One region of the Kaistia sp. UC242_56 genome, then DNA from elsewhere that is predicted to be linked to it. Evidence: predicted binding sites of a transcription regulator. Region 1 holds the regulator's gene; the other holds the start of a gene.
The links. Region 1 encodes HrcA, which represses chaperone genes, less so after heat shock. Its sites were predicted from a motif close to GTTAGCACTCNCNNNNNGNGAGTGCTAAC; they were not measured.

Region 1 (4,605 bases):
ATCGCCGGCGTGTTCGTGGTGCGCCGGCTGCTCGATTTCGTCAGCCAGCGCGGTTTTGCGCCCTTCGCCTATTGGCGGATCATCATCGGCGCGATCGGCCTCGCCGCCGTGCTGACCTTCGGCTGATCGCCAACCGCAACAGAAAAGGCCCGCCTCCGTCGCCGGAAGCGGGCCTTTTTCATGTCAGAAATTGAGCGGTCGATCAGGCCGTGCGCTTGTGGTCGAACTGGCCATGCGGCTTGAAGCGCTGCAGGTAGGACGGCAGCACGGTGAGCAGATTGCTCGGATGAATGCCGATGCCGTCCAGCGTGCGGCCTTCCGCCTCGGCGGCGGGCGAAACGACATTGTCCTGCTTCAGCAGGCGAACCTGGTCGACGGTCAGGAGCGGCTTGGGCAGCCACTGCGCGACCGACGCGCCGTAATGCGCGAGCGTCCACGGCACCGGGACCAGCAGCGGCGAACGCTCGATCTCGGTCAGCAACAGCTCCAGGCACTGGCGGAAGGTCTTCACCTCCGGCCCGCCGAGTTCATAGACGGTGCCGCCCGCGAGCTGGCCCTCGACGGCGCGCGCGATCGCCTCCGCGACATCGCCGACGAAAACCGGCTGCAGCCTGGTGGCGCCGCCGCCGATCAGCGGCAGGAAGGGCGAGATGCGGGCCATGTCGCCGAAGCGGTTGAAGAACTGGTCTTCCGGCCCGAACACGATCGAAGGACGCAGGATGACGGCTTCCGGCACGGTCTCGAGCACCGCCGCCTCGCCCAGCGCCTTGGTGCGGGCATAGAGCGATTCCGAATTCGCATCGGCGCCGAGCGCCGACTGGTGCACCAGCGTCTGGATGCCGGCGGCACGGGCCGCCTCGGCCACGGCGCGGGCACCGAAATTATGCAGGACGGAGAAGTTCTGGCGGCCGCTCTCGTTCAGCACGCCGACCAGGTTGACGACGGCATCGGCACCCTCGACGGCGCGGTCGACCGACCAGCGATAGCGCAGATTGGCCTGCACCGGCATGATCTGGCCGACGGAGCCGAGCGGCTGCAGATGGCCGGCGAGATCCGGGCGACGCACCGCGACACGGATGCGCCAGCCGCGCTTCGCCAGCGCGCGCACCACATGACGGCCGATGAAGCCAGAGCCGCCGAAAACCGTGACCAGTTTGTCGGTACCCGTCGCCATGTTCTCGTCTCCATCTATCTTTGAAGCGTTCTCATATCGGCTCGCCGCGGCGCTGTACAGACGCCAGACGGTCGCGCTCAGCCGATCAGCCGGCCAACCAGCTTCGCCGTGTAATCGACCATCGGCACGATGCGCGCATAGTTGAGCCGGGTCGGCCCGATCACCCCCAGCACGCCGACCACGCGGCTCTCGGAATCGCGGTAAGGTGATACCACCAGCGACGAGCCGGACAGTGAGAACAGCTTGTTTTCCGAACCGATGAAGATGCGGACGCCGTCGCCGGCCTCGGCGCTGCCCAAGAGATGCACCAGCTCGCGCTGCGTCTCGATATCGTCGAACAGCAGGCGGATGCGCTCGAGATCCTCGGCGGCGCGCACATCCTCGAGCAGATTGGCCTGGCCGCGGACGATCAGCGTATCCGGCCGAACGCCGGTCGCCTCGACCCAGCTCGCGAGGCCCGCATCGATCAGGCGCGCGGTCAGCTGGTCGAGCTCGGCGCGGACCTGCTGCTGCCGCTGGTTCAGTTCGGCGCGCGCCTCGGCCAGGCTGCGGCCGCGCAGATGCGTGTTGAGATAGTTCGCCGCCTCGACCAGGCTTGAGGGCGTCGTGCCGGGGTCGAGGTCGATCAGCCGGTTCTCGACCGAGCCATCCTCGCCGACCAGCACGACCAGCGCCTTGGTCGGCTCCAGGCGGACGAATTCGATATGCTTCAGCCGCTGGTCGCTCTTGGAGGCCAGCACGACGCCGGCGCCGCGCGACAGGCCCGACAGCATGCGCCCGGCCTCGCTCAGGACGCCATCGACCGTGCGGCTGGCGCCGCCGCCGGCGACCCGGCTTTCAATGTCGCGACGCTCGTCCGAGGTCAGGTCGCCGACCTCCAGCATCGCGTCGACGAACAGGCGCAGCCCGCTTTCCGTCGGCAGCCGTCCGGCCGAGGTATGCGGCGCATAGATCAGGCCCAGACCTTCCAGATCGGCCATGACGTTGCGGACGGAGGCTGGCGACAGCGCCATCGGCAGGATGCGGGCAAGATTGCGCGAGCCGAGCGGCTCTCCCGTCTCCAGATAGCTGTCGACGATGCGCTTGAAGATTTCGCGCGAGCGCTGATCGAGCGCGGAAAGCGCCGACGATGCCGTCTCGGTGGCCGTGCGGTCGGCGGGCAAGACGCGGGATCCTCTCTTCGAAAGCTTCGATCTCTTTGATTAAGTGTCGATTTCGACGCCCGGTTCAAGCAGGGCTTTACGTTTTGAGCCACCGACCTGTACAAGCGGACCAACGAAACAGCCAGGAATATCCCATGCGACCTTCGAAACGCGCCGCGGACGCCCTGCGTGCGGTAACGCTTGAACGCGGCGTTGCCAAGCACGCGGAGGGCTCTTGCCTGGTCAAGTTCGGCGACACGCACGTGCTTTGCACCGCCAGCCTCGAGGACAAGCCGCCATCCTGGCTGCGCGGTTCCGGCAAGGGCTGGGTCACCGCCGAATACGGCATGCTGCCGCGCTCGACGGGCGATCGCATGCGCCGCGAGGCCGCGACCGGCAAGCAGTCCGGCCGGACGCAGGAAATCCAGCGCCTGATCGGCCGCTCGCTGCGCGCCGTGGTCGATCTCGTCCATCTCGGCGAAAAGCAGATCACCATCGATTGCGACGTGCTGCAGGCCGATGGCGGCACCCGCACGGCCTCGGTCACCGGCGCCTGGGTGGCGCTCTATGATTGCGTCGCCTGGATGAAGTCGCGCGACATGGTCGGCCCGAAGGTGATCCGCGACCACGTCGCCGCCGTCTCGGTCGGCATGTATCGCGGCACCCCGGTGCTCGACCTCGATTACGCCGAGGATTCGGAAGCCGAGACGGATGCGAACTTCGTCATGACCGGCACCGGCGGCATCGTCGAGATCCAGGGCACCGCCGAGGGCAAGCCCTTCAACGAAGCCGAACTGACCGCGATGCTGACGCTTGCCAAGAACGGCATCGTCGACCTGGTCGAACTGCAGAAGCTGGCCATTTCCGGATGAACGCCATTTCCCACCGCCTAACCTCCGGCGACACGCTCGTGCTCGCCTCGCATAATGGCGGCAAGCTGCGCGAATTCGCCGGCCTGATGGCGCCGTTCGGGCTCAAGGTCGTCTCGGCCGGCGAACTCGGCCTGCCCGTGCCGGACGAGACCGGCACGACGTTCGAGGAAAACGCCGCGATCAAGGCGCATGCCGCCGCCAAGGCGTCGGGCTTCCCGGCGCTTTCGGACGATTCCGGCGTCTGCGTCGATGCGATTGGCGGCGAGCCCGGCGTCTACTCGGCCGATTGGGCCGCCCCCGACGGCGATTTCGCCCGCGCCATGCGCAATGTCGAGGAGAAGCTGCAGCAGGCCGGCGCCAACACGCCGGAGAGCCGCACCGGCCGCTTCGTCGCCGTGCTCTGCCTCGCCTTCCCCGATGGCACAACGCGCTATTACCGCGGCGAGATCGAAGGCACGCTGGTCTGGCCGCCGCGCGGCGAACTCGGCTTCGGCTACGATCCCGCCTTCCTGCCGGAAGGCCATGAGCGCACCTTCGGCGAGATGGCGGCGGAAGAGAAGCACGGCTGGTCGGCCGGCCGCACCGATGCGCTGTCGCACCGGGCGCGCGCCTTCGCGAAGTTCGCCGAAGCCGAGCTCGGGGCCTGACATCCATGGCCCCCCCGATCGAACCCGGATTTGGCGTCTATGTGCATTGGCCGTTCTGCGCGGCCAAGTGCCCCTATTGCGACTTCAACTCGCATGTCCGCCACCAGGGGGTCGATCAGGAGCGGTTCGCCAAGGCGTTCGTCACCGAGATCAAGACCATGGCGGCCAAGTCGCCGGGCAAGACGGTCGATTCCATCTTCCTCGGCGGCGGCACGCCGTCGCTGATGGACCCGAAGACGGTCGGCACCATTCTCGAGGCCATCGGCGCGGCATGGAACGTCGCGCCGGATGCCGAGATCTCGATGGAGGCCAACCCCTCCAGCGTCGAGGCAGAACGCTTCCGCGGCTATCGCGCCGCCGGCGTCAACCGCGTCTCGCTCGGCGTGCAAGCGCTGAACGACACGGACTTGAGGGCGCTCGGTCGGGTGCACAATGTCGAGGAGGCGATGCGCGCCATCGACATCGCCCGCGCCACGTTTCCACGCCTGTCCTTCGACCTGATCTACGCGCGTCCGGGGCAGACGCCGGACATGTGGCGGGCTGAATTGATGCAGGCGCTGGAGCGCGCTTCCGACCACATGTCGCTCTACCAGCTCACCATCGAGCCCGGCACGATGTTCGAGAAGCTCTACCAGGCCGGCAAGCTCGCCATTCCCGATGAGGACACGGCCGCCACCCTGTTCGAGATCACACAGGAGGTCTGCGACAAGCATGGCCGCCCGGCCTATGAGATCTCCAACCACGCGGTTCCCGGCGGCGAATGCCGGCAC
Region 2 (4,605 bases), 1.4 Mb from region 1:
ATGCCGCCGCCCGGAGGCATTGCGGGCATGCCCGAGTCCTTCTTGGGCTTGTCGGCGATCAGCGCCTCGGTCGTGACGATCAGCGAGGACACGGAAGCCGCATCCTGCAGAGCGGTACGGACGACCTTGGTCGGATCGATGATGCCGGCAGCGACGAGATCGACATAGGTCTCGCTCTGGGCGTCGAAGCCGAACGAGTCGCCCTTGCCTTCGAGAACCTTCGACACGACGATCGAACCCTCGACGCCGGAATTCTCGGCGATCTGACGGATCGGAGCCTCAAGCGCGCGCAGCACGATCTTGATGCCTGCCATGATGTCCGGATTCTCGGACTTCAGCTTCTCGACAGCCTTCTTGGCGCGCAGCAGAGCCGTGCCGCCGCCCGGGACGATGCCTTCTTCGACAGCGGCGCGGGTTGCGTTCAGCGCGTCGTCGACGCGGTCCTTGCGCTCCTTGACTTCGACTTCCGTCGCGCCGCCGACGCGGATGACCGCGACGCCGCCTGCGAGCTTGGCGAGACGCTCCTGGAGCTTCTCCTTGTCGTAGTCCGAGGTCGTCTCTTCGATCTGAGCCTTGATCTGGTTGACGCGGGCTTCGATCTCTTTCTTCTTGCCGTTGCCGTCAACGATGGTCGTGTTCTCCTTGGAGATCGTGACCTTCTTGGCGCGGCCGAGCTGAGCGAGCGTGACGTTCTCGAGCTTGATGCCGAGATCTTCCGAGATCACCTGGCCAGCCGTCAGGACAGCGATGTCCTCGAGCATGGCCTTGCGGCGATCGCCGAAGCCCGGAGCCTTGACGGCTGCGACCTTGAGGCCGCCACGGAGCTTGTTGACGACGAGCGTGGCCAGGGCCTCGCCTTCGACGTCTTCCGAGATGATCAGCAGCGGCTTGCCCGACTGGACGACAGCTTCCAGGACCGGAAGGATCGCCTGCAGGTTGCCGAGCTTCTTCTCGTGCAGAAGGATGTAGGGGTCGTCGAGCTCAGCCACCATCTTCTCAGCGTTGGTGACGAAGTACGGCGACAGGTAGCCGCGGTCGAACTGCATGCCTTCGACGACTTCGAGCTCGGTCTCGGCGGTCTTGGCTTCCTCGACGGTGATGACACCCTCGTTGCCGACCTTCTGCATCGCCGAAGCGATCATCTGGCCGATTTCCTTCTCGCCATTGGCGGAGATGGTGCCGACCTGAGCGACTTCCTCGGACGTCTTGATCTTCTTCGAGCGGGCGACGAGATCCTTGACGGCTTCGGTCACGGCCATATCGATGCCGCGCTTCAGATCCATCGGGTTCATGCCGGCGGCGACGAACTTGGCGCCTTCCTTGACGATCGCCTGAGCGAGAACCGTCGCGGTGGTGGTGCCGTCGCCGGCCTTGTCGTTGGTCTTGGAAGCGACTTCACGAACCAGCTGCGCACCGAGATTCTCGAAACGATCCTCGAGCTCGATCTCCTTGGCGACGGAAACGCCGTCCTTGGTGATGCGGGGAGCGCCGAACGACTTCTCGATGACGACGTTACGACCCTTGGGGCCGAGCGTGACCTTGACAGCGTTGGCGAGGATATCGACGCCGCGCAGCATCTTTTCGCGCGCGTCGGCGGAGAACTTTACTTCTTTAGCAGCCATTGAATGAGCTCCTTGGAGGTTGTGGCAGACAAACGTAATTCGCGTCTGGGGCGGACCCCGCGCGGCTTACTTGCCCTTGCCGGCCTTGCCTTCGATAACGCCGAGGATGTCCGACTCCTTCATGATCAGGAGCTCTTCACCGTCGATCTTGACTTCCGTGCCCGACCACTTGCCGAACAGGATGCGGTCGCCGGCCTTGACGTCGAGAGCGACCAGCTTGCCAGCCTCGTCACGAGCGCCGGGGCCAACAGCGACGACTTCGCCTTCCTGCGGCTTTTCCTTGACGGTGTCGGGGATGATGATGCCGCCGGCAGTCTTCTCTTCCGACGCTACGCGGCGGACGACGACGCGGTCGTGCAGAGGACGGAATGCCATGTTTGTTCTCTCCTCGCGTGCAGGGCGATCCGGACCGGACCACCCGCTAATGTGGGTTGCTAGCACTCACCGATGGGGAGTGCTAGCAGGCAGCACGGATCTAGGCGGCGGGGGGCAGATTGTCAAGGAGACGGTCTCGAGGCCGGTCTCACTTTTTTGGGCGATGACCGATCGGACGATGCCGAACTCAGGCCCATTCGGAGCTGGGCGTCTCGCTGCCGAGCGTATCGACGGCCATCTCCAGGCGCTGGACGAAGCCCTCGCCGGCGCCCGTCATCGGATGGCCGATCACCACATCGCAGAAGAATGGGACAGGAAGATGAACGCCCTTCGGCAGCACCTTGCCGAAGCCGCGCAGGAACACCGGCAGCACCGGAACGTGAGGGCGACGGCGGGCAATGTGGGCGACGCCGCGCTTGAAGGCCTGGCGCATTTCCGGCTCGCCGCGCGACCCCTCGGGGAAGAAGATCAGGATATCGCCGGCGTCGAGCGCGGCCAGCGCATCGGCCAGCGGATCCGCGCCGCCCCGGCCGCTGCTGCGCTCGATCGGCAGGATGCCGATCAGGTCGACGGCGAACCATTTGAGCAGCCGGTTCTTCAAAAAATAATCCGCCGCCGCCACGGCCCGCACCCGGCGCAGCTTCCGGAGCGGGAAGAGCGACATCAGCGCCAGCGTGTCGAGATGGCTGTTGTGATTGGCGGCGATGATCACCGGCCCATCCTTGGGGAGCCGCTCGCGATGGCGCACGGAAAGGCCGATCGCCACCAGAAGGAACGGCCGCACCAGAAGCGCGAAAAACAGCAGTCGCAGAATGTCGCGGGCGGTCATCGGGGATGCTCAAAAATAGAAGTAGCGGACGGCGTGGAAGAAGATCGGCGCGGTGAAGACCAGGCTGTCGATGCGATCGAGGATGCCGCCATGGCCCGGCAGCATGGTGCCGGTGTCCTTGATACCGAGGTCGCGCTTCACCGCCGACATGACGATGTCGCCGAAGAAGCCGGCGGTGGCCAGCAATCCGCCGATGACGGCCGCCTGCCAGGCGCCGATCGGCGTCAGGATCGGCGCCAGCGCGGCGGAGAGCAGGATCGTCGCCACCAGTCCGCCGAGAAAGCCGCCGATCGTCTTGTTGGGCGAGACCCGCGGCGTGATCTTGCGCCGGCCGATCAGCTTGCCGGAGACGAACTGGGCGACATCGTTGAACTCGGTCGCGATCAGCAGGAAGACCAGCAGCCCCGCCCCCATGCCGAGCGGCGCATCGGGCGGCGGAACGGCGAGCAGATAGGCGGCGTGGCTGACGGCGAAGACCGAGGTCATCAGTCCCCAATGCAGCGTGCCCGCCGCCTTGAGGAAGCCCTGCGTCTCGCCGCGCAGCACCATGGCGGCCGGCAGGATCAGGAACATGTAGACGGGGATGAAGATGACGAACATGCCGTACCAGCCGATCCCGACCCAGTAGTACTGGACCGGGACGGCGAGATAGGCGACCAGCAGCACGACGCGGTCGGCCTTCCGGGTCGGGATGATCGTCAGATATTCCTTCAGCGCGAGATAGCTCACGAAGGCCAGCAGCACGATCATCGCCGTACGGCCCAGCGCCAGCGCGACGACCAGCAGCGTGACCATCGCCCACCAGCTGCCGATTCGGGCTTTCAACTCCCGCCGCTTTTCATTGGCCTTTTCGTCCTCCGCCGGCGGAGCGGCGCGCATCCACACCAGCAGGGTCGCCGCGAGCAGGCCGAGAACGACCAGCACCAGCGTGATGACGATCTGCGCCGGCAAGCCGAACAGAACGAACAGGAAAGCGATATCCGACATCAGGCCTCCGCCCGCAGCGCGTGGCGGGCGCGGTTGAAGCAGGTCCAGATGGCGAGGAAGGCGAGGAGCAGCATGATGCCGTCCAGCCACCAGCCCGCCGGGACTCCGATCGCGATCAGGAAGGCTGCCAGGCCCACCACCGCGGCGCGGTCCGATTTGCCCATCGGCCCGTCATAGCGGCGGCCGGCGCCGAGCGACTGGACCAGCACGCCGACGAATTCGGTCAGGATCGCCGCGATGACGAAGAGGACGATCGGGAAGGCATGCGCGCCATAGGGCGCCAGCGCCGGCACCAACGCCAGATAGAGCGCCGAGTCCGACACGACGTCGCCGACCTCGTTCAGGATGGCGCCGAGCTGGCTCTTCTGGTCATGCTCGCGGGCGATCATGCCGTCTATGGCGTTGAGCGCCATCCGCACGAACAGGAGCAACGGCAGGAGCAGCAGGCTGGCGCGGTCGCCGGCAAGCCCCCACAGGGCGATCGCCGTGGCGACGCTGGCGAGCATCGCGGCGATCGTCACCTGGTTGGCCGTCACGCCCCGGGCGACAAGCCCGCGCGTCAGCGGGCGCAGCAGCGCCTGAAAGCGCGGCTTCAGATCATAGACAGAGGTCATTCAGCGCGTCGCAAAGCAGGAGAAGTCGGAGGACACCCGTCCAGCGTTCCGCCATCCTGCGCCCGGCCGGGCCGGCTGGGCTATGATAGCTGTCACAGGCCTGGACCGGCGGCTCAGCCGGTGATCGAGAACGGCAGTTCGACGGGCGCGGAGCGGCCGGTCGCGGCATCGGTCACGG

Region 2: a site for HrcA is predicted at 2,056-2,084, ahead of groES (co-chaperone GroES). Genes of this name have one in related genera too.

What each region holds. Positions count from the first base shown of each region.
Region 1 is NZ_JBIOAN010000002.1:114,749-119,353, reverse strand. Features, by position in the region: gene ACHMWQ_RS03330 (undecaprenyl-diphosphate phosphatase) at 1-126, shown strand, start outside; gene ACHMWQ_RS03325 (complex I NDUFA9 subunit family protein) at 203-1,174, opposite strand; gene hrcA (heat-inducible transcriptional repressor HrcA) at 1,252-2,337, opposite strand; gene rph (ribonuclease PH) at 2,472-3,188, shown strand; gene ACHMWQ_RS03310 (non-canonical purine NTP pyrophosphatase) at 3,185-3,835, shown strand; gene hemW (radical SAM family heme chaperone HemW) at 3,841-4,605, shown strand, end outside.
Region 2 is NZ_JBIOAN010000002.1:1,562,752-1,567,356, reverse strand. Features, by position in the region: gene groL (chaperonin GroEL) at 1-1,622, opposite strand, end outside; gene groES (co-chaperone GroES) at 1,689-1,997, opposite strand; gene ACHMWQ_RS09995 (lysophospholipid acyltransferase family protein) at 2,185-2,826, opposite strand; gene ACHMWQ_RS09990 (phosphatidate cytidylyltransferase) at 2,836-3,813, opposite strand; gene ACHMWQ_RS09985 (CDP-alcohol phosphatidyltransferase family protein) at 3,813-4,427, opposite strand; gene ACHMWQ_RS09980 (hypothetical protein) at 4,541-4,605, opposite strand, start outside.